DNA from 2 places in the Erwinia persicina genome. Region 1 is predicted to be linked to the other one. Evidence: predicted binding sites of a transcription regulator. Region 1 holds the regulator's gene; the other holds the start of a gene.
What was found. The regulator Fur, encoded in region 1, represses iron uptake genes when iron is present. The targets are predictions, from matches to a motif close to ATAATAATGAGAACNACTATCAA.

Region 1 (14,806 bases):
GTCGCGCTGACGTTCGTGCACTTCGTACTGATAGTTATAAAACAGGCGATCGACTTTATGTTCCCGGCAAAAGGCCTGCAGCAGAGAGACGGAGGCACTGAAATCATCACATTCCGCTTTGTACAGAGGGATGCCTTTTTGCGCCAGCGAAGCCTGTACATCTAGCAGGCTTTGCCAGATATATTCCGCCTGTTTCGGGGCCATATGATGCGACGCCCACTGAGCGGGCGTGGCGATAAACAGGGCAATAACGCGTGCATTCTCTGAGCGGCAGGCAGCATGAAGCGCGTGGTTGTCATTAATACGCAGGTCATTGCGCAGCCAGACCAGATGAGTTGTCATAAAGCTCCCTGAGATTAATGTCCGTACCGCAGGCGCAGCGCTTCCGGATAAGGCGAGAAATAGCGCTGCCCGGCCAGCCACGGATGCGGGAATTCCGCCATGTAATGTTTCAGTAAAGTGATGGGCGCCAGTAAAGGCTGAATACCCTGGCGATAATGGTCGATCAGACCGGCCAGTTCCTGACGCTGAGGCGAAGTCAGCTCACGACGGAAGTAGCCCTGAACATGCATCAGCACGTTAGTATGATTGCTGCGTGAAGCGATATTCTTCATCAGGTCCATCAGGCGCTGGCGATATTCCAGCGCAAAGGCTTCCAGGGACTCCCATTGATCCATCTTCGCGACAAAGGGGCCAATTTCACGGTAGGCAGGCTGAGAGTGCGCCAGCAGCAGTAGCTTATAACGCGTATGGAAAGCGACGAGCCTGGCGCGTGTCAGCCCACTGGCCCAGAGCTGGTTAAATTCATGCAGGGCATAAACGCGGGCGACGAAGTTTTCACGCAGCAGCGGATCGTGCAGGCGTCCATCTTCTTCCACCGGTAGCCACGGCATCTGTTCCATCAGCTCGCGGGTGAACACACCAATACCCACTTTGCGATTGTTATTGTTATCGGGTTGATAAATCCGCACCCGCTCCATTCCACAGCTCGGCGATTTAGCACAGACGATATAACCACAGAGGTGGCGCAGGCGGCTGACTTTCTCCTGAGACCAGACGGCCATCTTTTCAGTCACCGGTGCCTGCTGCCCGTTACTGAAGCACAGGGAAATGTCATTCTCTCCCGGCCCTTCTGTCAGACGCAACGCAGGGCGTGGCGTGGGCAGGCCAATGCCCATTTCAGGACAGGCCGGTTCATAACGCAGGAAGGGCGCCAGTTGTTCAGCCGCAAATTCATTGCGCTTATGGCCGCCGTCAAAACGGACTTTTTCGCCTAACAGACAGGCACTGATACCAACCGGAATTTTATCGCCCATAATTATACAACCTCAAATATCTTGTACAGATTTCAGTGTAGCGTAAACTCAGGGCAACAGGCAAAAAAAACCCGCCTGACGGCGGGATTAAACAGCTTTTGAGGTATAGCTCTCAATACAATCAGTAGAAATCACATCCGGCCGCTTCAGCCTGTGCCAGCCAGACTGGCTGATCGCTGGTTTTCGCCCAGACACGGTGCAGGTAGCTGTAGAAACGGGCGCGATCGTGGCGGAACAGCATGATCGGCAGCGCAGCGATGCCGATCAACAGCACCGCAGTGCGACGCATGAAAATCCGAGTAGATGAATAGTTATGATAAAGACTCATACGTCCTCCTGGGATGAATAAAAGTGGCTGTGTGTAATCTGAACAAAATAATACTCCCTGAGGTGTAACTTTACTACTGATCCGACCACTTTTGACGAAAAAAAAATCATTCTTGGTATGAAAAATGAAATAAGGTTACAGTTTGGTTAAATATTCACTGCAATACCGATCCCTTTATTAACATCATCAGAGAATTGTCACCAAACACGGACGCCCTGCTGACTTTTTGCTAAATTAGCAGCTGTTATCATGACGTCTCTCTCCACTCTGGTTAGCTGCTGAGGTTTTGTGTCCACCATCCTGATTGTCGAAGATGAAAAAGAGATCCGCCGCTTTCTGCGTGTGGCACTGGAGGGCGAAGGTTTCCGCGTGGTCGATGCCGACACCCTGAGTCGCGGTCTCATTGAAGCCGCCACACGCAAACCGGAGCTGGTAATACTTGATCTCGGTCTGCCGGATGGCGATGGGACGCAGTTTATTCGTGAAGTACGCCAGTGGAGCAGTATGCCGGTGATTGTGCTGTCAGCGCGCAGCGATGAGCAGGATAAAATAAGTGCTCTGGATGCCGGCGCGGATGACTTCCTCAGTAAACCTTTCGGCGTTGGCGAACTGCTGGCCAGGGTTCGGGTGGCGATGCGTCACCGTCCACAACCGGGAAATGAGGGGCCCGCCGCAGAGGTCAATTTTGGCAGCATCAGGGTGGACATTGCCGCCCGCCGTGTGATGCGTGAAGGTGCAGATCTGCATTTGACCCCGATTGAATTTCGCCTGCTGGTCAGCCTCATTAATCACCCGGGGAAAGTGATGACTCAGCGCCAGTTGCTGACTCAGGTCTGGGGGCCGAATGCGGTAGAGCACAGCCACTATCTGCGTATCTATATGGGACATCTGCGGCAGAAACTGGAGTGTGACCCCGCCCGCCCGCAGCATTTGCTAACCGAGACCGGCGTGGGCTACCGTTTTATGCCATAAAAAAAAGGGCTCACCAGTGAGCCCTTTTCATGCACAGCCTGAGCAATCAGACGTTTTTCAGCACGGCGCTGACAATTTCTACGGCCTCTTTCTCAATCTTCTCGCGGTGTTCAGCACCAAGGAAGCTTTCGCAGTAGATTTTATAAGCGTCTTCCGTACCGGAAGGACGTGCAGCAAACCAGCCATTTTTGGTCATGACTTTCAGACCGCCAATGGATGCCCCGTTCCCGGGCGCCGCCGTCAGACGCGCGGTAATAGGATCGCCCGCCAGGGTGTCAGCGCTGACCATTTCAGGGGAAAGCTTAGACAGCGCGGCTTTCTGAGCCGAGGTCGCCGGTGCCTGGATACGGTTGTAGCTTGGCGCACCAAAACGCTGAGCCAGTTCATCGTAGTGTTGCTGTGGGTTCTTGCCGGTGACCGCGGTAATTTCGGCTGCCAACAGGCACATAATGATGCCGTCTTTATCGGTTGACCATGGTGTGCCGTCGAAACGCAGGAAGGAAGCCCCTGCGCTTTCTTCACCACCAAAACCAAAACTGCCATCAAACAGGCCGTCGACAAACCATTTGAAGCCTACCGGCACTTCCACCAGTTTACGCCCTAAATCGTCAACCACGCGGTCAATCATCGCGCTGGACACCAGGGTTTTACCCACGGCAACGTCCTGACCCCACTGTGGGCGGTGCTGGAACAGGTACTGGATCGCAACCGCCAGATAGTGGTTGGGATTCATCAGTCCTGCAGGCGTCACAATACCGTGACGGTCGTAATCAGGATCATTGGCAAAGGCCAGATCGAACTTGTCGCGCAGCGCCAGCAGGCCCGCCATCGCCGACTCAGACGAGCAGTCCATGCGGATCACGCCGTCGTGGTCGAGATGCATAAAGCGGAAAGTCTGATCGACCGCATCGTTAACGATGGTCAGATCCAGCTTGTAGAATTCCGCAATTCGCTGCCAGTAGGCAATACCTGAGCCGCCCAGCGGATCAACGCCAATTTTCAGCCCTGCTTTCTGAATCGCCGGAATATCCACGATCAACGCCAGACCTTCAATATAAGGTTGGATCAGATCCTGTTCAGTCAGATGACCGCTGGCCCACGCCTGATCCAGTGGAATGCGTTTCACGTCTTTCAGGCCATCTTTGATCAACGCGTTAGCACGATCTTCCACAACTTTTGTCACGTTGGTGTCGGCAGGCCCGCCGTTTGGCGGATTGTATTTAATGCCGCCATCTTCCGGGGGGTTGTGCGACGGCGTGATCACAATACCGTCTGCCTGAATACCACCGGCTTTGTTGTGTTCGAGGATCGCATGGGAAATGGCCGGCGTTGGCGTGTAGCCATTATCCTGCTGTACGATCACATCCACACCGTTAGCGGCCAGCACTTCCAGTACCGAGATGATGGCCGGCTCAGACAACGCATGGGTATCTTTGCCGACGTAGCAGGGACCGGTCACACCATTCTTTTTACGTTCTTCGGCGATCGCCTGTGCGATAGCCAGAATGTGAGTCTCATTGAAGCTGTGACGGCCCGCGCTACCGCGATGGCCGGAAGTGCCAAATTTCACCGCATGTTCTGCGTTACCCAGTTCAGGCTGCAGGACATAATACTGAGATGTTAATTGTGCAACGTTAATCAAATCGCTCTGCCGGGCTGGTTGGCCGGCACGGGGGTGATTGGCCATTGGCGCTTCTCCCTGACGCTTCAGTTAGAGGGTACCGCAAACTTTCTCTGTCAGTTCCACCGGGAACTGCATCGACAGCATAATGTGTTCCACCATGCTGCGCTTACGGTCAGTATTTGTGTTGGTTATCACCCAGTACGGTGTGCCCGGAACGTGCTGAGGCTTCGTATGGGTGCCATTTTCTACCAACGTTTGCTGGTTACCCGCGAAGTAGACGCGGGTTCGACCCTGCAGCGATTCAGTCGCTGCACCAAACGCTTTGGCATCCAGACTGTATAAAGTTGACAGGATCAGCATGAAACGATTTACCGCCCGCTTCTGCTCGGCATACTCGTCCGAAAGCAACAGCTCACGCACCGCGCGAACGCGATCCTGCGGCCGGGACTCCGTTTTAATGCCACCCGCAACAGGCTCTTTTGCCATCGCAGAGGCGGACACCGCTGACATGGTCTGACCGGCGGTGAATTTCAGCATCCGGCGCAAAATATCTGATGCACTTTCACCAATATGCTGAGTGTGGCTGGCAATATAGCGGTATAGCTCTTCGTCGACTTCGATCGTTTTCATCTTTATCCAGTACGGTTAGTGCTTGTATCAGAACCCGGTTACTCAGGGACGAAGACTCTCGTCACCCTCACGGCGTTTAGCCTGCCCAGTTCTAACATCAGGATTATAAAGTTAAATCCTGCCGGGGTGTAGCGCCATGCCCTTTTCAGGGCAAAAGTCGGAATATGCCGCAAAAAGATCATCTCCGTGATTCGCACCAGCGGCAGAAATTGTGGGATCCATGATACCCTAAGCCCTCGTGCCAACTGTAAGAACTTTCGCTATGAATTTGAATTTCCGCCTGCAATCTGAACAATCTGCGACTCATGGACTGCCTCTGGTGTTGATCCACGGCCTGTTCGGCAGCCTGGACAACCTGGGCGTACTGGCCCGGGGATTAAAAGACGATCGTCGTCTGATTCAACTCGATGTGCGCAATCACGGCTTGTCTTCGCGTGCGCCTGAGATGGATTATCCCCTGATGGCTCAGGACATCCTGGAAACGCTTGACGACTTGCAGGTCGATCGCTTTAGTGTGATCGGACATTCAATGGGCGGGAAGATCGCTATGGCGTTGACCGCGCTGGCCCCCGATCGGGTAGAGAGTATCGTGGTGATTGATATTGCGCCAGTGGCTTACACCACCCGTCACCACGATGACATCTTCACAGCCCTGAACGCCGTGACAAATGCGGCTATCACCTCACGGAGTGAAGCAGCATCGCTGATGCGGCAGTCGATTGACGAAGAAGGCGTGATTCAGTTTCTGCTCAAATCATTTCATGATGGTGAGTGGCGCTTCAACGTTCCCGTGCTGTTGTCCTGTTATGACGACATTATTGGCTGGCAGTCGCTACCGGCCTGGCCGCACCCGGTGCTTTTCATTCGCGGAGACCGCTCACCGTATCTGGCAGACGAATATCGTGATGCGCTAATGTCACAGTTCCCGCAGGCCCGTGCACATGTAATAAGCGGTGCCGGGCACTGGGTACATGCCGAAAAGCCCGATGCGGTGTTACGTGCTATTCGTCGTTTTTTTGCGTTGTAAAAAAATTATTTGCTCCGGTTATCATAACCAAAATCATGCGTGTTGCTGCAGGGCGGCAAGACGTTCGGTCAAGGGTGTGAGCAGAAATCACTCAGTGGCCGGGAACAGGCCCAGGAAGGGCCGGATTAAGGACGCCATCATCCCCCCGACCGCTTGAAGAATGAAGGGGATAAATGATTGTCGTCACCACTTTCACTGGGGTATGATGGCGCGCTAAAATTTTGCCGCTGCTGAACCCTCAGACGGCATATCGGCCAATTCATCAGTCATCCAGCCTTTCAGTACGACGATTCCTATGGCAAAAGAGAATACGGACCGCACAACGATCGATCTGTTTGCAGATGAACGTCGTCCGGGACGACCCAAGACCAATCCGCTGACGCGTGATGAGCAGTTGCGTATCAACAAACGTAATCAGCTCAAGCGTGATAAAGTGCGCGGCCTGAAACGTGTTGAGCTGAAAATGAACAGCGACGCGGTGGATGTCCTGAATCAGCTGGCTTTCGAGCGTAATATGAGCCGAAGTGAGCTGATTGAAGAGATGCTGCTGGCACAGCTGCAAAGCCATCAGCCCTGATTCTTTCGGGGGGTGAGCACTCAGCGACAAAACCAGCAGTATTACTCATTTATCCGCTTACGGCGGTCTGTTATCATTAACGATATCTGCTAAAAAATCAGCAGTCACCATATCATTAAGATTCAAGAGGTTATTAAGCTCATGGCACTCGTCGGCATTTTCTTTGGTAGCGATACAGGCAATACCGAAAACATTGCAAAAATGATCCAGAAGCAACTGGGGAAAGATGTTGCAGAAGTTCGTGATATTGCTAAAAGCAGCAAAGAAGACCTTGAAGCCTTTGATATTCTGCTGCTGGGCATCCCGACCTGGTACTACGGTGAAGCACAGTGTGACTGGGATGACTTCTTCCCGACGCTGGAAGAGATCGACTTCAACGGTAAACTCGTGGCCCTGTTCGGCTGTGGCGATCAGGAAGATTACTCGGAGTACTTCTGTGATGCGATGGGCACTATCCGTGACATCATTGAGCCGAACGGTGCCGTCATTGTTGGCCACTGGCCGAGTGAAGGCTATCACTTCGAAGCCTCTAAAGGCATGGCAGATGACACCCACTTCCTTGGCCTGGCCATTGATGAAGACCGTCAGCCGGAGCTCACCAACGAGCGTGTTGAGCAGTGGGTAAAACAAATTTCAGATGAACTTCAGCTGCAAGACATTATCGAAGCATAGCTATAACAGCTTGATGTGGGAGGTATCTCACATCAAGTGAGTGGTTTTTCCTATAGAAGTAATAGATACATATTTGTAACTTTCATCTGCAAAACTGTACAATAACCCCATCGGTTACCCGCTTTCTCAGCGCAAGCCCCATTATTGAGGACGTGAGTCGCCCTAAGGGCGATGAGATGAGGCAGATCGAGATGTTAAACCAACATAATCCGGGCGCGCGCTTCCCTGGATGTAACGACACTTATCCTTACATCCCTTGCGGTTTCAGGCATCCCTTTTGGTTTTCATTTCGAATTATCAGTTCTATACTGAAACGCACTCATTTTTAGCGCCGACCGATGTTCAGGGCTTTTCAGCCACTAAGTGACTCGCAAAGTAACAGGACAATATCCGCATGACTGACAATAACACCGCATTAAAGAAGGCCGGCCTGAAAGTCACGCTTCCCCGACTGAAAATTCTGGAAGTGCTTCAGGAACCAGAGGGCCATCACGTCAGTGCGGAAGACTTGTACAAACGCCTGATTGATATGGGCGAAGAAATTGGTCTGGCTACGGTTTACCGTGTCCTGAACCAGTTCGATGACGCGGGGATCGTTACCCGCCACAACTTTGAAGGCGGTAAATCCGTTTTCGAACTGACCCAACAGCACCACCACGATCACCTGATCTGCCTGGACTGCGGTAAAGTCATTGAGTTTAGAGACGAATATATTGAGGAGCGTCAGCGTGAAATCGCTACGCGTCATGGTATTAAACTGAGCAACCACAGCCTGTATCTTTATGGCCACTGTTCGCTGGGTGATTGCCGTGAAGACGAGACTCTGCACGATAAGTAATCTGATCGACTGAATGCAAAAACCGATGGCCCTGCCATCGGTTTTTTTATGCCTGTCTTACAATGATTCCTGTCGGCTGAAGCGCTGCCCATCCGGGCTTACCGCTCTAATCTGCACGTCTCCGGTTACCGTTGGTAGGTTTTGTCTGTCGTAATACTGCCAGCGCTTTCCGCCGTCGGTGCTGAACTGCATCTCTAAACCAGGGAAGGCCGTGTTAGCTTCAAGTTTGCCAGCCACAATGCGTGCGCCTGGCACCGGTAAACGATAGCTGATGCCATGCTTATCGAGTTTAGCCAGCTCTCGCTGACCAAGAATATTGGCGAATCGCTGCCAGTCATCGTGTAAAGCACGCTGGTCAATCCATTGCGTTTCACCGCCCCGATACTCTTTGCCAGCTTGATAATCCTGCTCCCAAGCCGCACGATGCCAGGAGCGCTCTGCTGCAGAGAACATACGCGGGTAGATCATAGACTCCATCTGGTCATCAGTGCGTACAGTCTCACTCCACAACTGTGCCGACATACCGGTTGCACCAGGCCATGGTTTGTCAGATTTCGCATTGAAGAACTGACCGTCACGATCAACAGAAGTTTCTGCATTTTGTGGCATATTATCCGGCGCAAAACTGAACATTTTACGTTCATCATTATAACGAGTGCCCCAGTAATAGCCCCTTTCGAGTGGATTCACCTCAGACGGGAAATCCATATAGAGATAGTCTGGGTTTGAAACAATCACCTGATAGCCTTTGTTCGCCCAGTCATTCACCGTGTCGAAGCCACCCCAGTAAAGCGTATCCCAAAAATTTACCGCAACTTCAGGCGTAGCGAACGCATGGGCATCCTGGGCATTTTTCAAACCATCCTGCCAGGCCTGCATTCGCTCAATACCGTGTTTTTTGACTAATTCACTGACCTTCAAAGCAAAATAGCTCGGAAGATGCCCCAGATCGCTGACCTTACCTGATGCAATCATGGCCTGACAAACCTGGGACTTCGCCCACGGCTGATCTTCCCTGCTGAGATCAAGCTGACCTTTACCCGCCTCAGGGTGTTTGATATCGGTATAGCCAACACCAAGACGAATATTTTTTGCTTCATCCCCCCCAAAGTGCCAGCTACGCAGTGGCTGCCCGGCTTCGCGGTGCATAAGCTGAATTTCACTGATGACCTTATTAGCAAAATGCAGTGAGGAAGTCAGGCATGGGTTCAGATAGCTGGTCCGGTCATAAAGTTGTACCGACGTAGTATTGGAGTTATCTCCTGGATCGACCAGACGGTACTCTGACGCTTCTTTTGCACGGCCAGCGTTCATCAGGTGCTGATAACGCGCTTCCATGGCGATCACGGCAGCGCGGGCATGGGCAGGCATATCGACTTCTGGCAATACCTGGATACCGCGTGCTTCAGCAAATTTCACAATCTCAATGTAGTCGTCACGGCTGAAGTAGCCACTTCCGTTATTATCGCTGAACGGCCCTGAGCCTAACTGCGGTAACAGACAACGCTGTTCTTTGAGGTCGTGACAGCGTCGGCTACCCACTTCAGTCAGCTCTGGCAGGCCAGGAATTTCAATACGCCAGCCTTCATCATCCGTGAGATGGAAGTGGAAGACGTTAATTTTCCAGGCGGACATCTGGTCAAGCATCCTCAGGATGGCCGTTTTACTGTGAAAGTTTCGGCCCACATCAAGGAAGATGCCGCGGTAGCTAAAGCGTGGTGCATCATCAGCCTTCAAGGTGGCAATACGATGACTTCCGTCTGCTGGCAGGAGTGACATAATTGACTGCAGACCGTAGTAAACCCCCTGCGCATCGTACCCAATCACCTCGGCTTTATCTTTCGAGATAACCAAACTATAAGCCCCTGATATCGAAGGAATATCTTTCAGGGCTGCTGGGTTCACGGTGGTAAGGATAGGATAACCTGCCGCATTCAGTTTCACGCCCAGCAGGGAGAAACGTTGTTTAACGGCTTCCGCCCGATCTTTCGGTAAACTCGCCAAATTAAGGTTTATACCCTGACTGAGATCGGCATCCTCTTCCGCTATCACCACTTTCAGCGGAGTGGGAACAATTTGTCCACGAAGTTCGCTGGCAGCAAGTTGTTTAACATCTTGATTTTTCACGTAGCGGCTGCCAGCTTCCATCAGAATATTTTTATCTTCAGGAGTGCGTTTCCACTGATCACCAATCGGAACCACGAAACGAGAGAGATCTTCTGTATCCGTAGCCTGAATGATTTTTGGTTTAGCATCACCGGACGTCACATACCAGCGTGGCATCACGTCCGTGCTAAATAGCTGCCAGTACTCATTAACAATCGGGATGACGACAGAAGCCCCGGGTGCCAAACCGACAAATTTATCCGTAGGTTCCAGCCGGGTCAGATCGCCGACAATATGCACCATTCGAAACTGATCGTTCTGAACAGCCAGCGTTTTATGGACGTTGCTCATATAGATTGCCCAGTTTTTACTGGTGATTGTTGGCCCATTGTTCGTCAGCGTAATCGTGGCGCGGTTGCAGGAAGCCCAGTCAGCCCCAAGTACAGCACAGTCCACACCGTTGAGCGCAGCATGGTTATCAGTAACCTGATAGCTAACACCGAACTGACTGATTTGATCCACCAGCTGCTGGCTCGCGAGACCGGTACTGCTTCCCAGAATAGCGATAACTGCCAGTGCTAACTGACTGGTTCTTTTAACATTCATAATTGCATCCTTCCTTGTCAATTATTGATTAGCCTGCTGAATTTCCTGCCAAAGTTTGCCACAGCGTTCATGAACACCTTCACCGCCGCCCATTTGTTCCGCGTCCAGGCAGCGTTCATAGTCAAGGACTCGCACACTTTCCTGGCGGGCAAACTGCTGGTGCTGTGGCTGCTGGTGCAGAGAGCCAGGTAGCGGTTTGCAGGCCTTAACCTTTTCAGCGCTGCCGTTTGCCTGATTAATACAGCTGCGCCAGGCTTCGCGCTCTGGCGTATTGCTACGCTGCATCTGCGACATGCAGCCGCACAACAGCAGCATCAAGAAAATTGTTATCCCTGCTTTCATACCCATTCTCCTGTCAGTCCTGCGCAATCAAAACAGGGTGAAAGGCGCAATTACGATAAATTTAACGTCTTTTTCATCCTGGAAAATATTGTTGTACCCACTGCCGTAACTGGGAATATTGCTGTGGTTGTCATAGCGGGTGTAATGCAGCTTGAACAACGTCCCTTTCGCCGCGCCTTCCTGAATCGTATAGAGTAAATCAAGGTTCCACGCCGATTCTTTTAAACGCGAGCTCTGGTTATAAACCGGATTACTGCTGGGTTTCGCATCCCAGCCATAGGCATAAGAGGCACCCACACCCCACCCTGGTAACTGCCAACTGACGAGATCGTAAATGACCCCGGCAAACAGCGCTTTTTCACCATTGGCATTCCAGTCGGACCGGGCATCCCACCATACGTCAAGGCGACCATTGGAGGAGGCGTAACCGGGTGTCATACGCTGCAGGAAATAGCCCTGATTACCCTCAGCTTTTACCCACGTTCCTTCAAGGCGAAAATCAAATGGCCCCGCGATATAGCCCAGAGTCAACGCCTGAAGCCACGCCAGCCCCTCGTAAACATCATTAATATTTTCCGCACCGCCATGTTCTTTATCTTTGGCACCATAGAACTGCCAGCTGGTGCGCAGATCATTGCCAATAAGTGGAAAAGCATAAGATGCTTTAGCAAAATATTGGTCCATGTAATCTGCTGCCTGTCCGAACGCTCCTTCTAAAACTAATTTGTTGGTGAATTCATATTTTAACCCTAATGAATGCAGATAACGTATTCCCGTAGAGCCATCGGCTTTGCGGAAGTTATACATATTTTCATACCAGGGGGCTTTATAACGGTCGCTCCACATATACGAAAATGACAACACACCCGCATCGCCAAAATCATGCCGATATCCACTTTCCGCACCGAGATAAGTGCCAGGTAAAAAACTCCAGTGTGGGGCCAGGAGAGTTTGTCCCGTGGGTTGTAAATACCCCGCCCTTAGCCATATATCATCATATTTAACTTTTATTGCAGCCTTATAGATACTGGTGCCACTACGGTCACCGCTCCAGCGTTCATCCCAGCGGGTTTTCGCATTACTGAAACCAATTTCATTTGGAGCCGCTGGGCCGCTGTTCGCCATTTCAAGAGCGCTAAACACCGCCAGGTCTAAACCGATAATGTCAGCAGCCAATCCTGAAGAGAAATCCAGGCTGCCGTTAAAGGTAGAATGGTGCAGGTTTTGCTGATACTGGCCATATTTATCACTCGCTGGCTCGAGATCTTTACGGTCGCGCTGCCGCTGCCAGTAGTAAATGCTGCCATTAAGTGCAGAATCTGTAATAAAACCAGTAGCAACAGAAGGTGAAGAATAAAAAACACCAGATGAAATTAAACTCAACGCCAGCGGAATCGCTAGCGAACTTCGCCCAGAGGTAATGTTATGCATCGAATAATCCTTATTCTTATCGGATGGGAAAATAATTCCATTTGGCGATTAATTAATTAACGCCTTATATCACCCACGGATGCATATTATTTTTCGCGACGCGAATTATCAATTGAAAATAAATTATGAATGTAAAAACATGATCGACACCACAAACTCACGGGAAATAAAAATACCACTTTCGTATTTCTACTAATGGTATTTTACTATTATACAGTTTAGCCCGTATAGAGCGGTAACCACCCGCCATAAGAGAGTAGCGACACCAGCGCATTCAGCAAACCAAACAACAGCACCAGGATAATCGGCGCGTTACCTCCCCTGACACGCCAATTGGCCGTGGAATAACGTCGCCGGGACTGTCTGGCCAGCAGTGCAGGCGTCACGACTGCCCAGACGGTCGCAGCCAGCCCCGCATAGCCAATAGCCAGCAAAAAACCATCAGGCCAGATGAGTGCAGCCGTTAACGGCAGGCTGAACGTCAGTAGCGTAGTTTTCAATCGTCCGAGTGCAGAATTATCCAGCTTAAACAAATCGGCAAGGTAATCAAAAAAGCCGAGACTGACACCAAGAAAAGAGCAGGCAACAGCAAAGTTAGAGAAGATGTCCAGCATCAGATTCAGATAGCGATTATGCAACACACCCGATAGCGCCCCGACCAGCACATCGATATTTCCCCCCTGCGCAGCAATCACTTTGAATTCGCTGCGCGGAATATTACCCATGGTGCCAATGATCCAGATAAAATAGATCGCCAGAGCCATTAACGTGCCAAAAACCAGACAGCGGCTGACGCGTGCTGCATTTTTATGATAATAACTGATCAACCCGGCAATATTGCCATGATAGCCAAAAGAGGCCAGGCAGAAAGGCACGACGGCCCACAGATAGCGTAAATAATCGCTCTCCGTTCCCTGGCTGTCGAGCAGATTGACCGGCTCGATATGCCACAGCAGCCCGCCGAAAATCATCAAAAAAGTAATGACCTTTGCGCCAAGAAAAATCAGCGTCATGCGGCTAACCACCGCCGTCCCAAGCCAGATAAACAGTGCCACCAGCAGCGTAAACAGCAGACCAGCCACCCGGGCCGACATGCCGATATCTAACTGCCCCAGGCTGCGCTGTATAATCGCTCCGCTGGCAGAAATATAGGCGTAGGTCAGGATACCCAATACAAAGACTACCGACAGGCCATTAACCAGATTCCAGCCACGCCCCAACAGGTCACGTGTAACGGTATCGAAACTGGCTCCAGCGGGATAATGCAGACTGGCTTCAAGATATAACAGCCCGGACAGCAACATACAGAACCATGTGGCGATCAGCAGAGCCGAGGACCAGAGAAACCAGGCACCGGACATCACCACAGGAAGAGAAAACATTCCGGCACCAATGATGGTGCCGCTGATAATCAGTGTTCCCCACAGTGTCGACGGTAAGCGAACAGCAGAAGCCGGTACAGCCATAACAATCCCTTAGCGGAAGCAGTAAAAAAACATGCCCTTTGCCGGGATAATCCACTGGCTAAACGGCCATAATGCCGCATAGTCTACACATCTTCACACTCGCGAACTAGTACAGTAATCAGTTGGTCACCATCGTTTCCTGTAAATATCGCCAGCGCGGTGGCTCAACACCACAGTTAATCACCGCCAGTGAAATTCGGTGAGTATGATTTTCCCCCTGCTGCTGCCGTTCGTGATACTGAATGGCCACCTCCTGGCCAAACTGGGCCAGGGTCTGACACTGTTCAATGGTAATTTTCAACCCCTGCCGCCCGCCGACCAGGCGTGCAAACAGTGCCGCTAGCTCAGGCATCGCCAGGCTCTTGCCGGTGGGCGTGACCATCACAAAGTCGGGGTCAAAATGTGAAAGCAGCGGCGTTAACTGACTTTCATTACCATTAAATACGGCAGTAATCTGTTCATGTAACACCAGAACACTTTCACGGGCTTTTTCGGTTAATGTTGACACAGGGTATCCTTATGACGGGTGAGGCGGGAGATCATCCACAGCGGAAGCAGCCCGGTAACGGCGGCGATGATATAAACCTGCTGATATGACTGCGCTGCAGGATAAAAGTGATTAAGTAAACTGAACAGCACCGTCAGCAGGGCCGCCCCCAGGCTGAATGAAAGCTGACGGTTAATATTCCATATCACGCTGGCCCGCGTCATCTGTCGATCGTGAAAATCGCTCAGGGCGCTGGTTTGCGCCGTATTGGCGCTTATTCCGCCGCCAATGCCCATCAACAGGTAGGCGAGGCTCAACACCAGGATCTGTTCCGGCTTCTGTACCAGCGCCAGCATGGCGATACCGACGGCATGGAGCACTAAG
Region 2 (14,806 bases), 1.5 Mb from region 1:
TTTACCGTGCTGTTTGCCAATATGGCCGAAGCCCTGGCGGAAGGGCGCAGTAAGGCGCAGGCCAACAGCCTGAAAGGCATTACCAAAACCAGCTTTGCCAAAAAACTCGGGGAACCGAAATACGGTGCCAGCCATCAGTCGGTGGCCGCCGAATCGTTGCGCAAAGGCGACTGGGTGCTGGTGGAAGCCGGCGATATGATCCCCTGCGATGGCGAGGTGGTGGAGGGGGGCGCATCGGTGGATGAAAGCGCCATTACCGGTGAGTCAGCGCCGGTGATCCGCGAATCCGGCGGTGACTTCTCCTCGGTGACCGGCGGTACGCGCATTCTCTCCGACTGGCTGGTGGTGCAGTGCAGCGTCAACCCGGGGGAAACCTTCCTGGATCGCATGATCGCCATGGTGGAAGGGGCCAAACGGCGTAAAACGCCAAACGAGATTGCGCTGACCATTCTGCTGGTAGCGCTGACCATCGTCTTTCTGCTGGCCACCGCGACGCTGTATCCGTTTACCGCCTGGGCGGGAGAGCCGGTCAGTCTGACCGTGCTGGTGGCGCTGCTGGTGTGCCTGATCCCCACCACCATTGGCGGCCTGCTGTCGGCCATTGGCGTGGCCGGCATGAGCCGCATGCTGGGGGCCAATGTCATCGCCACCAGCGGGCGTGCGGTGGAAGCCGCCGGTGATGTGGACGTCCTGCTGCTGGATAAAACCGGCACCATCACCCTCGGTAACCGTCAGGCAACACAGTTCCTGCCGGCCGCCGGTATCAGTGAACAGCAGCTGGCCGATGCCGCGCAGCTGGCCTCACTGGCTGACGAAACCCCGGAAGGGCGCAGTATTGTGGTGCTGGCCAAGCAGAAATTTAACCTGCGTGAACGTGACCTGAAAAGCCTGGATGCCACCTTTATCCCGTTCTCGGCGCAGACGCGTATGAGCGGAGTGAACGTGCAGGACCGGACGGTGCGTAAAGGGGCAGTGGATGCGGTACGCCGCCATATCGACAGCAACGGCGGCCAGTTTCCCCTTGAAGTCAACGGGCTGGTGGAGCAGGTGGCGCGCGCCGGCGGTACGCCGCTGGTGGTGTGCGACGGTGCCACCGTGCTGGGCGTGGTCGAACTGAAAGATATCGTTAAAGGCGGCATCAAAGAGCGCTTTGCCGAACTGCGCAAAATGGGCATCAAAACCGTGATGATCACCGGGGATAACCCGCTGACAGCGGCGGCTATTGCCGCCGAAGCCGGGGTGGATGACTTCCTGTCGGAGGCGACGCCGGAAGCCAAACTGGCGCTGATCCGCCAGTATCAGGCAGAAGGGCGGCTGGTCGCCATGACCGGGGATGGCACCAACGACGCGCCGGCGCTGGCCCAGGCCGACGTGGCGGTGGCGATGAACTCAGGGACGCAGGCGGCGAAAGAAGCGGGCAACATGGTCGATCTGGACTCTAACCCGACCAAGCTGCTGGAGGTCGTGCATATCGGCAAGCAGATGCTGATGACACGCGGGTCGCTGACCACCTTCAGCATCGCCAACGACGTGGCGAAGTACTTTGCCATTATCCCGGCCGCCTTTGCTGCCACGCTACCGCAGCTCAACCGGCTGAACGTGATGCACCTGCATTCGCCCAACTCCGCCATCCTGTCGGCGGTGATTTTTAACGCGCTGGTGATTGTGTTCCTGATCCCGCTGGCGCTGAAAGGCGTGAGCTACCGTCCACTGAGTGCCGCCGCGCTGCTGCGTCGTAACCTGTGGCTGTATGGTGTGGGCGGTCTGCTGGTGCCGTTCGCCGGTATTAAACTGATTGATATGCTGCTGACCCTGCTGGGTCTGGTATAAGGAAAATAATAATGAGCCAATTACGTCCTGCCCTGTTTTTACTGATCGTACTGACGCTGGTGACCGGGCTGCTCTATCCTCTGTTAACCACCGGACTGGCACAGTGGTGGTTCCCACAGCAGGCGTCCGGCTCGCTGCTGCGGGTGGAGGGCACCGTGCGCGGGTCGGCCCTGATCGGCCAGAGCTTTACCCGGGCGGATTATTTCCAGGGACGGCCCTCCGCGACGGGCGATGCGGCGTATAATCCGCTGGCCTCCTCCGGCAGTAACCTGGCGGGCAGCAATCCGGCGCTGGATCAGGCGGTAGCCGGACGCGTGGCGGCGCTGCGTGCCGCCAACCCACAGGCCAGTGCGCAGGTGCCGGTGGATCTGGTTACCGCCAGCGCCAGCGGCCTGGATCCGCAGATTTCACCTGCCGCCGCCCGCTGGCAGGCCCCGCGCGTGGCGGAGGCGCGGCATTTAGCGCTGGAAACCGTGGAGCGGCTGATTGCCGACCACACCGGGACGCCCCGCCCGGCATTTATTGGTGAACCGGGTGTTAATGTGCTGGCGCTGAATCTGGCGCTGGATGCGATGCAGCGTTGAACCACACGCAGGCGTCGGGCATCCCCCGACGCCTGCGGTTTCTGGCTAATAAAGGAATCTGATGAACGACGAACTCCAGCGCCCGGACCCGGATGCCTTGCTGCGTCTGGCGGCGGAAAGCCGGCGCGGTAAGCTGAAAATTTACTTTGGTGCCTGCGCGGGCGTCGGCAAAACCTGGGCGATGCTGCAGGAGGCCCGCCGTCTGCGTGCGCAGGGGCTGGAGGTGCTGGTGGGCGTGGTGGAAACGCACGAGCGCCCGGAAACGGCGGCGCTGCTGGCCGGGCTGACGATACTGCCCCGCCGTGCCACCGGGCAGCATCGTCACCCCGAGTTCGACCTGGACGCGGCGCTGGCCTGCCACCCGGCGGTGATCCTGATGGATGAGCTGGCGCACAGCAACGCGCGCGGCTCGCGCCATCCGAAGCGCTGGCAGGATATTGAAGAGCTGCTGGATGCGGGCATTGATGTGATGACCACCGTTAATGTGCAGCATCTGGAGAGCCTGAATGATGTGGTGGGCGGCGTCACCGGTATCCGCGTACGGGAAACCGTACCCGATCCCTTTTTCGATGCCGCCGACGAGGTGGTGCTGGTGGATCTGCCGCCGGACGACCTGCGCCAGCGGCTGAAAGAGGGTAAGGTCTATATCGGGGAGGGGGCCGAGCGTGCCATTGAAAACTTCTTCCGCAAAGGCAACCTGATTGCCCTGCGCGAGCTGGCGCTGCGGCGCACCGCCGACCGCGTGGACGACCAGATGCGCGCCTGGCGCGACACCCAGGGGCGCGAGAAAGTCTGGCACACCCGCGATGCGATTTTGCTGTGCATCGGGGACAACAGCGGCAGCGAAAAGCTGGTACGCAGCGCCGCCCGCCTTGCCGCCCGGCTCGACAGCGTGTGGCACGCGGTCTATGTCGAAACCCCCCGGCTCTATCGCCTGTCTGAAGCGCGGCGGCGCGGTATTCTGCGCACGCTGCAGCTGGCGCAGGATCTCGGGGCGGAAACCGCGACCCTCTCCGATCCCAGCGAAGCCAACGCCGTGCTGCGCTATGCCCGTGAACATAACCTCGGCAAAATTATTATCGGCCGCCGGCCTGCCCGGCGCGCGTGGCGTGAGCGTTTTGCTGACCGTCTGGGGGAGCTGGGGCCGGATCTCGATATTCTCATTGTCGCGCTGGACGACCCGCCGCCGGATGCCGTCAGCCCGCTGGCGCCGCGTGCCGGGGGGAGCGAAGGTAAATGGCGTGCTCAGATGAAGGGCTGTGCCGCCGCGCTGCTGCTGTGCGCGCTGGTCACCGTCGCCGGACGCTGGCTGCTGCCCGCCGTCGACTCCGTCAACCTGGTGATGGTCTATCTGCTGTCGGTGGTCATCGTCGCCCTGCGCTATGGCCGCTGGCCGTCGGTGGCGGCAACGGTGATGAACATCGTCGCGTTCGATCTGGTGTTTGTGGCCCCCACCGGCACCATGGCGGTATCGGACGTGCAGTATCTGGTGACCTTCGGCGTGATGCTGGCGGTTGGGGTCATCGTCGGCAATCTGACGGCCGGGGTGCGCTATCAGGCGCGGGTGGCGCGCTACCGTGAGCAGCGCGCGCACCATCTGTATGAGATGGCGAAGGCCCTCAGCCGCGCCCTCAGCCAGCGTGATATTGCCACCACGCTCCAGCGCAGCGTGGAGAGCACGCTGCAGGCCCGCAGCGAACTCTATTTACCCGATGAGCAGGGTGAGCTGGTGTCGGTGGGCGATACGCACCTCAGTGCGGTACCGGACCGCGCCATTGCGCGCTGGAGTTTTGATAAAGGCCAGCCCGCCGGGGCGGGAACCGATACGTTGCCCGGCGTCCCCTGGCAGATGCTGCCGCTGAAAAGCGGCAGGGAAACGCTGGGCCTGCTGATCCTTGAACCGCTGAATCTGCGCCAGCTGATGATCCCGGAGCAGCAGCGGCTGGTGGAAACCTTCACCGTGCTGATCGCCAACGCGCTGGAGCGGATGAACCTCAGCCAGCGCGAAGCGGTCTCCCGCCTGGCCGCCGAGCGTGAACAGCTGCGTAATGCGCTGCTGTCGGCGCTGTCCCACGACCTGCGTACGCCGCTGACGGTGCTGTTTGGTCAGGCGGAAATTCTTACACTGGATCTGGCGTCTGAAAACTCACCCTATGCGCCCCAGGCCAGCGCGATGCGTGAGCAGACGCTGAATACCATTCGTCTGGTGAACAACCTGCTGGATATGGCGCGTCTGCAGTCCGGCGGTTTCCTGTTACGTCGCGAGTGGATGGCGCTGGATGAACTGGTCGGCAGCACGCTGCGTCAGCTGGCACCGCTGCTGGCCGGGCGCAACGTCACGCTGAACCTGCCGCCGATGCTGCTGATCGACGTCGATGGTCCGCTGATGGAGCGGGTATTAAGTAATCTGCTGGAAAACGCGCTGAAGTACGGGGGAGCGGGGGCAGATATCGGTATCAGCGCCACGCAGCCGTCGGCGCAGCAGCTCCAGCTTGAGGTCTGGGACAGCGGCCCGGGGATTATTTCCGGGCAGGAAAAGCTGATTTTCGAGAAGTTTTCACGTGGCGACAAGGAATCGGCGGTGCCGGGGGTCGGACTGGGACTGGCAATCTGTCAGGCGATTGTCACCCTGCATGAAGGGACCATCCGGGTGGAGAACCGGCCGCAGGGCGGGGCACGCTTTATCATCACGCTGCCGCTCACCCCACCGCCGGAGCTTGAGGACTATATTACGCCAGACACGACGCAATAAAGGCAGCAGCACGCGCGGCACCCTGTGCCGAAATGGCGTGGCCCACGCCCGGTTCATACTGGCTGCTGACCTGCACGCCCAGTGTGCGCAGACGCTGCTCCGCGGATTCACTCTCCTGCACCGGGATCACCTCATCGGCCATGCCGTGCACCAGCAGTACCGGGGTATTCAGCGCCGGGGTGAGCGGTAGAGGGGACGACAGGCGGCCGGAGAATGCCACAATGCCGGCCAGCGGCCAGCGGCCGGATACCAGCGCATCCAGCGCCATGATCGACCCCTGCGAGAAACCGGCCAGCACCACCTGGTCGGGACGGTCACTCATCTGATGCTGGTCAAGGATTGCCTGAAGCGTCTGGTCAAACGCCGCCCGCGCTTGCGCCACGCGGGCAGGGCGGTTTTCCGGGGTGACGCCCGTCAGGCTGAACCACTGCCAGCCTGCGCCGTGTTCAAAATGTACAGGGGCATTGGGGCTGGCAAAGCGCACGCCCGGCAGGGTGGATGCCCAGTGATCGCCCAGGCCCGCCAGGTCATCGCCGCTGCTGCCGACGCCATGCAGTAAAATGACAAGTCCCTGCTTCATGGTTGTCTCCTGAAATCAGTTCAACACCGCTGTTCCCGGGGAGGAACGCCTTATCTGCCTGCCATCAGCAGAGGCGGGCTTACAGCTTATCCTTGCGCGACATACTGTCCAGATAGCCCATCACAAAGGCTGACAGCACAAACGTCAGGTGGATAATCACGTACCACATCAGTTTATTATCCGGGATATTCTTCGCATCCATAAACACCCGCAGCAGGTGAATGGAGGAGATCGCCACGATGGAAGCGGCCACCTTATTCTTCAGCGAGCCGGAGTCCATCTTACCCAGCCAGTTGAGCTTCTCTTTATGCTCACCGATATCCAGCTTGGAAACAAAGTTTTCGTACCCGGACAGCATCACCATTACCAGCAGCCCGCCCACCAGTGTCATGTCGATCATCGACAGCAGCACCAGCACCATGTCATTTTCTGTTATCTCAAGCACGTGCGGCAGCAGATGGATCAGCTCCTGGAAAAATTTAATGGCCAGCGCCACTAATCCCAGCGACAGCCCGAGGTAAATCGGGGCCAGCAGCCAGCGTGCAGAATAAATCAGGTTTTCGACAAAACGTTCCATAGCATCCAGTTCACCATTCAACAGGGCGGACAGTATACCTGATGGCTGAAGCATTTCTTCAAGAGGCGGGCGGTTAAAATCGCGGAATTTAAACGACTTTACGTTATGCGCCGGCAGAACAGGCGACGTTTTGCGGTGGCTGCAGTGACGATGCGTTCCTGCCCGTCCGCCTGTCCGGCGTGGCAACCGCCCGCGCTGCGTCGGTCAGTTGCCCGGCTAGAGGTGATTTTCCCCGGAGGACAGGTCATCCTGGCTGCCCTGCGGCAGCAGGTCGTTAACCGGGCGCATCACCTTTTTCAACTGGCGCTCGTAGCCGAACGGGCTGCCCTGATCGCGATCGCTCTGCGGGCTGGCCGCGGCCTGGCTTATGCAGGGGAGGAACATCACCGCCAGCAGGGCGGTCATTCTGGCAAACTGTGACACGTGGGCTCCGGGCTTAGTGATACTGGCGATACTGGATACGGTAATCACGCGGGGTGACGTTAAAGTGTTTTTTAAACACCCGCTGGAAGCACTGCTGGGAAGAGAAACCCAGGTCCGTTGAAATGGCCATAATGGTTTTCGTGGAGCTCACCAGGCACTGTGCGGCCTGATCGAGGCGACGGCTGCGAATAAATGTCGCCAGCGTGATGCCTTTCTGCTGTTTAAACGCGCGTTGTAAGTGCCACTTTGAGTAGCCCGATTTTGCCGCAACCGTTTCGATATTCAGCCCTTCTTCAAGGTGATCGTCGATCCAGTCGACGATAACGTCGACGATTTCATTTTTCATGTTGAGCTCCGCGATGACGGGCTTGCGCCCACTCCTGCCTTAAAAAAACAAGGAAGTTAGTTATTGTTTTGATTTTATTGAAATAATTGCGATATGAAAAAAAACGAAGAACATATCAAAAAAACGTGGAAGCGATGGTATTAGAGCGCTTAAAATAGTTCAAATAGATAATTTTAATCTTAGATAATAGATACTACCTATATGCCATCGAATATGGACCTGAACCTGGTCCGGGTGTTTATCGCGATTTATGAAACGCAGAGCGTCAGCGGCGCTGCCGCACGTCTGTATATCACCCAGCCTTCCGCCAGCTACGCCTTAGCCCGGCTGCGGGATACCACCGGAAATGAGCTGTTTAAGCGCAGTCGTAAAGGCATGTTGCCGACGCCCACCGCCACGCAGCTTTATACCGTATTTAAAAAATCTCTCAGCGGTATTGAGAAGGCGGTGGCGGACACCCGCAGCTTCTCGCCGGACACATCCTTTCACAAATTTCGTCTCGCCCTCTCTGACCTCGGGGAGCTGCTGCTGCTGCCCGGGCTGGTGAGGCACCTGCGCACGGTGGCTCCTAACGTTCAGCTGGAGGTGATCCCCGTAGAGATGCGTAAGCTGGATGAGTGGTTGCTGACGGGGAAAGTCGATGCCGCTCTGTGCAGCCGCAACGAGAGCATCTCGCTGGCCCAGCGTGACCGGATTATGGATGAGCGCTATGTTTGTCTGTTACACCGTGAACACCCGCGCATCGGCGAGACGCTGACGCAGCAAGCGTACCTGGAAGAGCAGCATATTATCGTGTCGACCATCAGCGGCCATTATCTGGTCGAGGAGCGGATCAAAGAGTATGGCTTTGAGCGGCGGGTGGCGCTGGAGGTGCCGCACTTTGCTGCGCTGGGGGAGTTGATTGCTTCCAGCGAGCTGCTGGTAACCTTGCCGTCCAGCGCGGCAAAAATCTACGTTGCGCGCGGCAACGGCAGGATTATCGAACTGCCGTTTACCTTACCGAACCTTGAGGTGTATCTCTATGCACACACGGAAATCGGCGATATCACGGCCAAAACCTGGTTTTATAACACGCTGAAAGAGACCAGCCAGCGGCTGATGACGCGATGATCACCCCTCGCGGCGTGGGCCGCGACTCCAGTACGCCATAAAGCTGATGCATTCCGGCGACAGACCGCGCTCGCCAATCAGGTAGCGGCGTAGCTGCTTGACGGCGCTGGACTCGGCGGCCACCCAGCCGTGGAAGCGCTTATCGCCGCTGTCGGCGCGATCCCAGAGAATATCGCCTTCGCTTTCTTCATGCAGCTCGCCCCGCACCAGCGCGCTGGCAGGCAGGATCACCTGCTGCTGTACCGCGCTCAGTAACGCTTCGCCGTGGGATGCCCCGATCACTTCGCGCGGCAGCCAGTGAATATCGGCAAACCGGTAGTGGCTGAGGTCAACACAGTCGCCACGCTTCGGCACTTCGAGGAACACCTGCAGCTGCGGTGGGTTATCCCAGCCGGCCAGCTGCTCCAGGATTGCCTTTGCTGCCGGCAGCGCCGTTTCGTCCGCCACCACCAGCGCCCGTTCAACGTCCGGGTGCGGGGCCCACTCGTAGCCGCCGCTGCTGGTCGGACAGGCAAGGTTGGGGGCCACCATTTGCAGCGCCGCACCCGGCTCCGCCGACAGCGCCCACGCCGATGCCGGGCCTTCGGTGCCGTGCATGACAAATTCCACTTCCACCTCAGCGGCTTCTGCATTGACATGACGGAGGGTATAGGTGCGCGCAATCGGACGGCTTTCCTGCGGCATGGCCCGCGCTTTCTCCCACCAGGTTTTATCCCCGTCGTCGGTCAGCGATGACGGCGTGCCGTTAAGCGACGGAAAAAGCAGCTTAATGCGCTGATCCGGCGCATCCATCTTCATCTGACGGATATCCTGGCCGCTGAAAACGCAGCGCAGCATCGAAGGTGAAAGTACCTGCTTACGCGCCAGCACCACATTAAATAAGCGATAACCCTGAACACCCGCCATAAATCCGCCTCGTAAAGCTGAAAGCCGCGCACGTATGACAACGTGCATAAGGTCGGCAAGAATAGCAAAGCTAAATGATAATGAGAATGAGTATGAGCCTTCTTTACATGAAGGCCGCCGTAATAACGGATTGATCCCGGCACGAAAAGCGGTCAACGTAAGCCTTTCCCTGTGGTAACTGCGGAGCACGCCGATGTCCCTGATGGTCCTGACACAGCTGACCGATATTCCCGCCAGTCAGTGGGATGCCCTGACCCCCAACGATCAGCCTTTTTTACGTCATGCGTTTCTTTCGGCACTGGAGGAGAGCGGCGCGGTCAGCCGCGCCAGTGGCTGGCAGCCGCAGCATCTGCTGTGGCTGGAGAACGGGACGCCACGGGCCGCGATGCCGGGCTATGCCAAACATCACTCGATGGGTGAATACGTCTTCGATCATGCCTGGGCCGAAGCCAGCGAACGGGCAGGCATTCCTTACTATCCTAAATGGCTGTCGGCCGTGCCGTTCAGCCCGGTCAGCGGCGCGCGGCTGCTGGGCGAGGCAGGCGCGGGGGCACAGCTGCTGCAGGCGCTGCCGGGCTTCCTTGAAAGTCAGTCGCTGTTCAGCGCCCATATCAATTTCAGCGATGAGCGGGTTCAGCACGGCCTGGCGGACGATCCCCGCTGGCTGCCGCGCCTGGGCTGCCAGTATCACTGGCACAACCGGGGGTTTCGTGACTTTCAGGATTTTCTCGATCTCCTGACCTCACGCAAACGCAAACAGCTGCGCAAAGAGCGCCAGCTGGTGGCCAGCCAGGGGGTGGAGTTTGTCTGGTATGCGGGGGGCGACGTGCAGGAAGCGCAGTGGGATTTTATCTATGCCTGTTATGCGAACACCTACCGGATACGCGGCCGTCAGCCTTATCTGGCGCGTGATTTTTTCAGCCTGCTGGCCGAACGCATGCCGGAAGCCATCCGCGTGGTGATCGCCAGCCAGCACGGCGTACCGGTGGCAATGGCCTTCAGCCTGGTGGACGGCGACACCTTCTACGGCCGCTACTGGGGCTGCCTGGAGGAGTTCGACCGCCTGCATTTTGAAACCTGCTTCTGGCAGGGAATGGAGTATGCCATTGCCCACGGCCTGCGGCGTTTTGATGCCGGGGCGCAGGGCGAGCATAAGCTGATCCGCGGGTTTGAGCCGGTGCTGACCGAGTCCTGGCACCTGCTGCGTCATCCCGGATTACAGGATGCCGTTGCCGGTTTCCTTGATCAGGAGCGGGACGGCGTTCGCGCCTGGGCGGAGGAGGCCCGGTCGGCGCTGCCGTGGCGTCAGGGAGACGGGCAGTGATGCCCGCCGCCCCGGGCGACAATCAGGCGTCGCCGACAAAACCGCCGGTCTGGTGCTGCCACAGGCGCGCATACAGGCCGCCTTTTGCCAGCAGTTCGCTGTGGCTGCCGATCTCGACGATACGCCCCTGTTCGAGCACCACCAGCCGATCCATGCGGGCAATGGTGGACAGGCGGTGGGCGATGGCAATCACCGTCTTGCCGCCCATCAGCGTTTCCAGGCTCTCCTGAATGGCGGCTTCCACTTCGGAGTCCAGCGCCGAGGTCGCCTCATCCATAATCAGGATTGGCGCATCCTTCAGCAGCACGCGGGCGATGGCAATACGCTGACGCTGGCCACCGGAGAGCTTCACGCCGCGTTCGCCCACGTGGGCATCCAGCCCGGTGCGTCCCAGCGAGTCAGACAGCTGCGGGATAAACTCGTCGGCCTTCGCCTGATGCACGGCCTGCATCAGTTCGTCCTCCGTGGCATCAGGGCGGCCATACAGCAGGTTGTCACGAATCGACCGGTGCAGCAGTGACGTATCCTGAGTGATCATGCCAATCTGCGCCCGCAGGCTCTCCTGGCTGACCTCCGCAATGTTCTGGCCGTCAATCACAATGCGCCCGCCGTTCAGGTCGTACAGCCGCAGCAGCAGATTGACCAGCGTCGACTTCCCGGCCCCGGACGGGCCGATCAGACCAATTTTTTCACCGGGACGGATCGTCAGCTGTAAATCGTCGATCACCTGGCGTTCGCCGCCGTAGTTAAAGCGGATGGCGTCAAAGTGGATTTCACCCTGCTTAACCTGCAGCGCGGGGGCGTGGGGTTTATCGCTGACCTTCACCGGCTGGGCGATAGTTTGCAGGCCGTCCTGCACCATGCCGATATTTTCGAAGATGCCGTTCACCACCCACATAATCCAGCCCGACATATTGACGATGCGGATCACCAGGCCGGTAGCGAGGGCAATGGCCCCGACGCTGATCAGCGACTGCGTCCACAGCCACAGGGCCAGACCGGTGGTGCTGATAATCAGCAGGCCGTTCAGCGTGGTGACCACCACGTCCATGCTGGTCACCATCCGCCCCTGACGGCGGGTTTTCACCGTCTGGTCGCTGATTGCTTCGCGCGCGTACTGCTGCTCCAGGTCACTGTGAGCGAACAGTTTTAGCGTGGTGATATTGGTGTAACCGTCGACAATGCAGCCCATCAGGCGCGAGCGCGAATCGCTGGAGGCGACCGAACGGGCCTTCACGCGCGGCACAAAGTAGCGCATGCACAACACATAGCCGACTATCCAGATCAACAGCGGAACGGTCAGCCGCCAGTCGGCTTCGGCAAACAGCACCAGCGTGGTGATGGCATAAATCAGCACGTGCCACAGGGCATCCACCGCCTGCACCGCCGAGTCGCGCAGGGCGCTACCGGTCTGCATAATGCGCTGGGCGATACGTCCGGCGAAATCATTCTGAAAGAAGTTCAGGCTCTGGCGCAGCACGTAGTTATGATGCTGCCAGCGGATCATACTGGTCATGCCGGGGTTGATGGTCTGGTGCACCAGCAGGTCATGCAGGCCAATAAACAGGGGCCTGAAGAGCAGCGCGACGGCGACCATCCACAGCAGTTCTCCGCCGTGGTCACTGAAAAAGGTGGCGGCGGGGCTGGTATTGACCAGATCGATTATCCGGCTGAGGTAGCGAAACAGCGCCACTTCGATCAGTGAGGCGACCAGGCCGATAATCAGGAGCAGCGCGAAGCAGGGCCATACCTGACGCAGATAAAACAGATAGAATGCCCAGACGTTAGCGGGCGGCGTGTCGGCCGGGGCATCCCTGAAGATATTGATCATCCTTTCAAAACGGCGATACAGCATAACGCAGGCTCACTTTTACGGCAGGGAACCTGGAGTTTAGTGCATCAGGGCTTCGCCAGTACACTTCTCCCTACGCCATACCCCATCACCAGCAGCGCGCCGACCGTGCCGGCAATCCAGTGCAGTGATGCCAGATGGCCGGTAAAACGCAGCAGCGCCGGGTCTGTCACCAGCATACTGCCCGCAATCCAGCCAATCAGCGCCCCGCCCAGCGTGACGATAAACGGAAAGCGCGACAGCACTTTCAGCACCAGTTGGCTGCCCATCACAATCACCGGAATGCTGATCAGCACGCCCAGGGACACCAGCCAGACGTTACCTTTCCCGGCGGCCGCCACGGCCAGCACGTTATCAAGCGACATCACCACGTCGGCCAGGGTGATCGTCAGGACCGTTTTCCACAGGCGGCTATCGCTGCTGACGCTGGCCTCTTCCTCATCATTGCTGACCAGCTTAAAACCAATCCACAGCAGCAGCAGGCCACCGGCCACCTTCAGCCACGGTAGCGCCAGCAGCTGCACGGCGATGATCAGCAGCACCACCCGGGCGACAATGGCCCCGATCGTGCCGAGAATAATGGCTTTTTTCTGCCTCTGCGGCGGAAGTTTGCGGCAGGCGAGGGCGATCACCACGGCATTGTCGCCCCCCAGTAGCAGGTCAATCGCCACGATTTGCAGCAGGATAAGGGCGAAATCAAGATGTTCGAACCACATAAGCACTCAGTTAACGCAGAGGAGAAGGGTCACCGAATGACCCGCTGGCATCAGCGCCGGAAGTCGTTGGCGCTGATCTGATATTTCTTCAGTTTATTATACAACCCGGCGCGAGACAGCCCCATGACCTGAGCGGCCTGACGAAGGTTGCCGTTAAGCGCGTCGAGCGTGGTAATGATATGCGCGCGCTCCTGGCTGTCAAGGCGTGCTGCCTGCCGTGGCGCAGCGCGGGGGACCGCAGGGGCGAACTGGCTGCCCTGCAACACCTCATCCGGCAGATCCTGTACATCGATAAACAGGCCGGTGGTCATGTTGATCGTCCGTTCGACGATGTTTTCCAGTTCGCGGACGTTGCCCGGCCACGGATACTGGCTCAGGGCGTCCAGGGCGCGGGGGGTGAACTGCACGTTGATCTTTTTCAACTGGGTACAGACTTTCTCGCGGAACCACTCGGTCAGCGCCGGAATATCGCTGCTGCGCTCGCGCAGGGCCGGGATCGGAATGGAAATGACGTTAAGACGGTAGTAGAGATCGCGACGGAAAGCGCCGGTCTCCACTGCCCGAATCAGGTTGCAGTTGGTGGCGGCAATGATGCGCACATTGACCTTGACCGGCTGTGAGGCGCCGATGCGTACCACCTCACTCTCCTGCAGGACGCGCAGCAGGCTGGTCTGTGCCTCCAGCGGCATATCACCGATCTCATCCAGAAACAGCGTCCCGCCTTCGGCCAGTTCAAATTTTCCTGCCGCGCCACCCCGGCGGGATCCGGTAAACGCACCGTCCACGTAGCCAAACAGTTCGCTCTGCACCAGATCACGCGGCAGCGCGCCGCAGTTGACGGCAATAAAGGGTTCGCTGCTGCGCAGGCTGCCATTATGGATCGCCTGGGCAAACAGTTCCTTGCCGGTGCCGCTCTCGCCGGTCAGCAACACCGTGCTGTCGCTGCGGCTGCTACTGCGGGCTTTGTCTATCGCCACCTGTAGCGCGGGCGCGCTGCCGCGTAGCATATCAAAGGTATAACTGGCGCTGGCCCCCATCACCCGGCGGGTGATGGCGCGGATGCGCTGGTTTTCACGCAGCGTGATCACTCTGCCGCCATCCGTGGCGGGCATCACCGACACCAGACAGGGGATGGGCGGGCCACCCTCGGGCGTAAAAATGATTTCACGATCATTGCAGAACCCCGTGGTGGTCAGGCGAATATTTTCAGGATTAAGCCGGTCGTCCACCTGCTGGCCAGCCCGCACTTCGATCTGGAAGATCTGCCGGGCATAGCGGTTGATGGTTTTGATCGTCCCTGCGCGATCGAGCACGATCACCCCCTCATTCAGCGTTTCCAGGATCGAGGTCTGTTCGGCCAGCAGGGCCTGCAGGATCAGCTGCTGGCGAATCGCTTCGGCGGCGGCCTGTACCGTACCCAGCGTGTGATAGTGAAAATTATCCTGGCTGGCGGTAAGCGTCAGCACGCCGATCATCTGTCCTCCGGCATCGCGGATCGGTGCCGCCGCACACTGCAGGTGACGCTGACGCAGGGCGAGCTTCCAGTTTTCCCCGTTAAGGATATAGACCAGCCGCTGCTGCTTCAGGCAGCAGGCCGTGCAGTTGGTGCCCATTTCAGATTCGGTGAGCAGACTGCCGACGGGCGTAAGGTCGCGCCCGCAGCAGGAAAGGGTGATGCCCTGCGCGCTGGTCAGATTGATATGCCCGTCCGGGTTGTAGGCCAGCAGGTTTTCCATAATGGTACCTGCCACTTCAATCAGCCCGGCGTTATCGGCCAGAATCTGCCTGACCTCCTCCTCCGGCGGG

Region 2: K6L24_RS00710 (siderophore-interacting protein) is a predicted target of Fur. The motif match lies at 9,183-9,205, and genes of this name have one in related genera.

What each region holds. Positions count from the first base shown of each region.
Region 1 covers NZ_CP082141.1:3,316,118-3,330,923, forward strand. The annotation lists gene phrB (deoxyribodipyrimidine photo-lyase) at 1-342, opposite strand, end outside; gene K6L24_RS15220 (DUF523 and DUF1722 domain-containing protein) at 357-1,316, opposite strand; gene K6L24_RS15225 (YbfA family protein) at 1,438-1,644, opposite strand; gene kdpE (two-component system response regulator KdpE) at 1,933-2,616, shown strand; gene pgm (phosphoglucomutase (alpha-D-glucose-1,6-bisphosphate-dependent)) at 2,663-4,303, opposite strand; gene seqA (replication initiation negative regulator SeqA) at 4,328-4,870, opposite strand; gene ybfF (esterase) at 5,133-5,897, shown strand; gene ybfE (LexA regulated protein) at 6,193-6,474, shown strand; gene fldA (flavodoxin FldA) at 6,616-7,146, shown strand; gene fur (ferric iron uptake transcriptional regulator) at 7,541-7,984, shown strand; gene K6L24_RS15265 (beta-N-acetylhexosaminidase) at 8,042-10,696, opposite strand; gene chiQ (ChiQ/YbfN family lipoprotein) at 10,718-11,038, opposite strand; gene chiP (chitoporin ChiP) at 11,066-12,469, opposite strand; gene mtr (tryptophan permease) at 12,688-13,935, opposite strand; gene K6L24_RS15285 (hypothetical protein) at 14,054-14,443, opposite strand; gene K6L24_RS15290 (MFS transporter) at 14,431-14,806, opposite strand, start outside.
Region 2 covers NZ_CP082141.1:160,011-174,816, forward strand. The annotation lists gene kdpB (potassium-transporting ATPase subunit KdpB) at 1-1,830, shown strand, start outside; gene kdpC (potassium-transporting ATPase subunit KdpC) at 1,842-2,414, shown strand; gene kdpD (two-component system sensor histidine kinase KdpD) at 2,476-5,166, shown strand; gene K6L24_RS00685 (alpha/beta hydrolase) at 5,144-5,746, opposite strand; gene K6L24_RS00690 (TIGR00645 family protein) at 5,826-6,323, opposite strand; gene K6L24_RS00695 (hypothetical protein) at 6,540-6,746, opposite strand; gene K6L24_RS00700 (helix-turn-helix domain-containing protein) at 6,760-7,092, opposite strand; gene K6L24_RS00705 (LysR family transcriptional regulator) at 7,294-8,202, shown strand; gene K6L24_RS00710 (siderophore-interacting protein) at 8,203-9,108, opposite strand; gene K6L24_RS00715 (GNAT family N-acetyltransferase) at 9,302-10,432, shown strand; gene K6L24_RS00720 (ABC transporter ATP-binding protein) at 10,455-12,287, opposite strand; gene K6L24_RS00725 (TerC family protein) at 12,332-13,000, opposite strand; gene K6L24_RS00730 (sigma-54-dependent Fis family transcriptional regulator) at 13,051-14,806, opposite strand, start outside.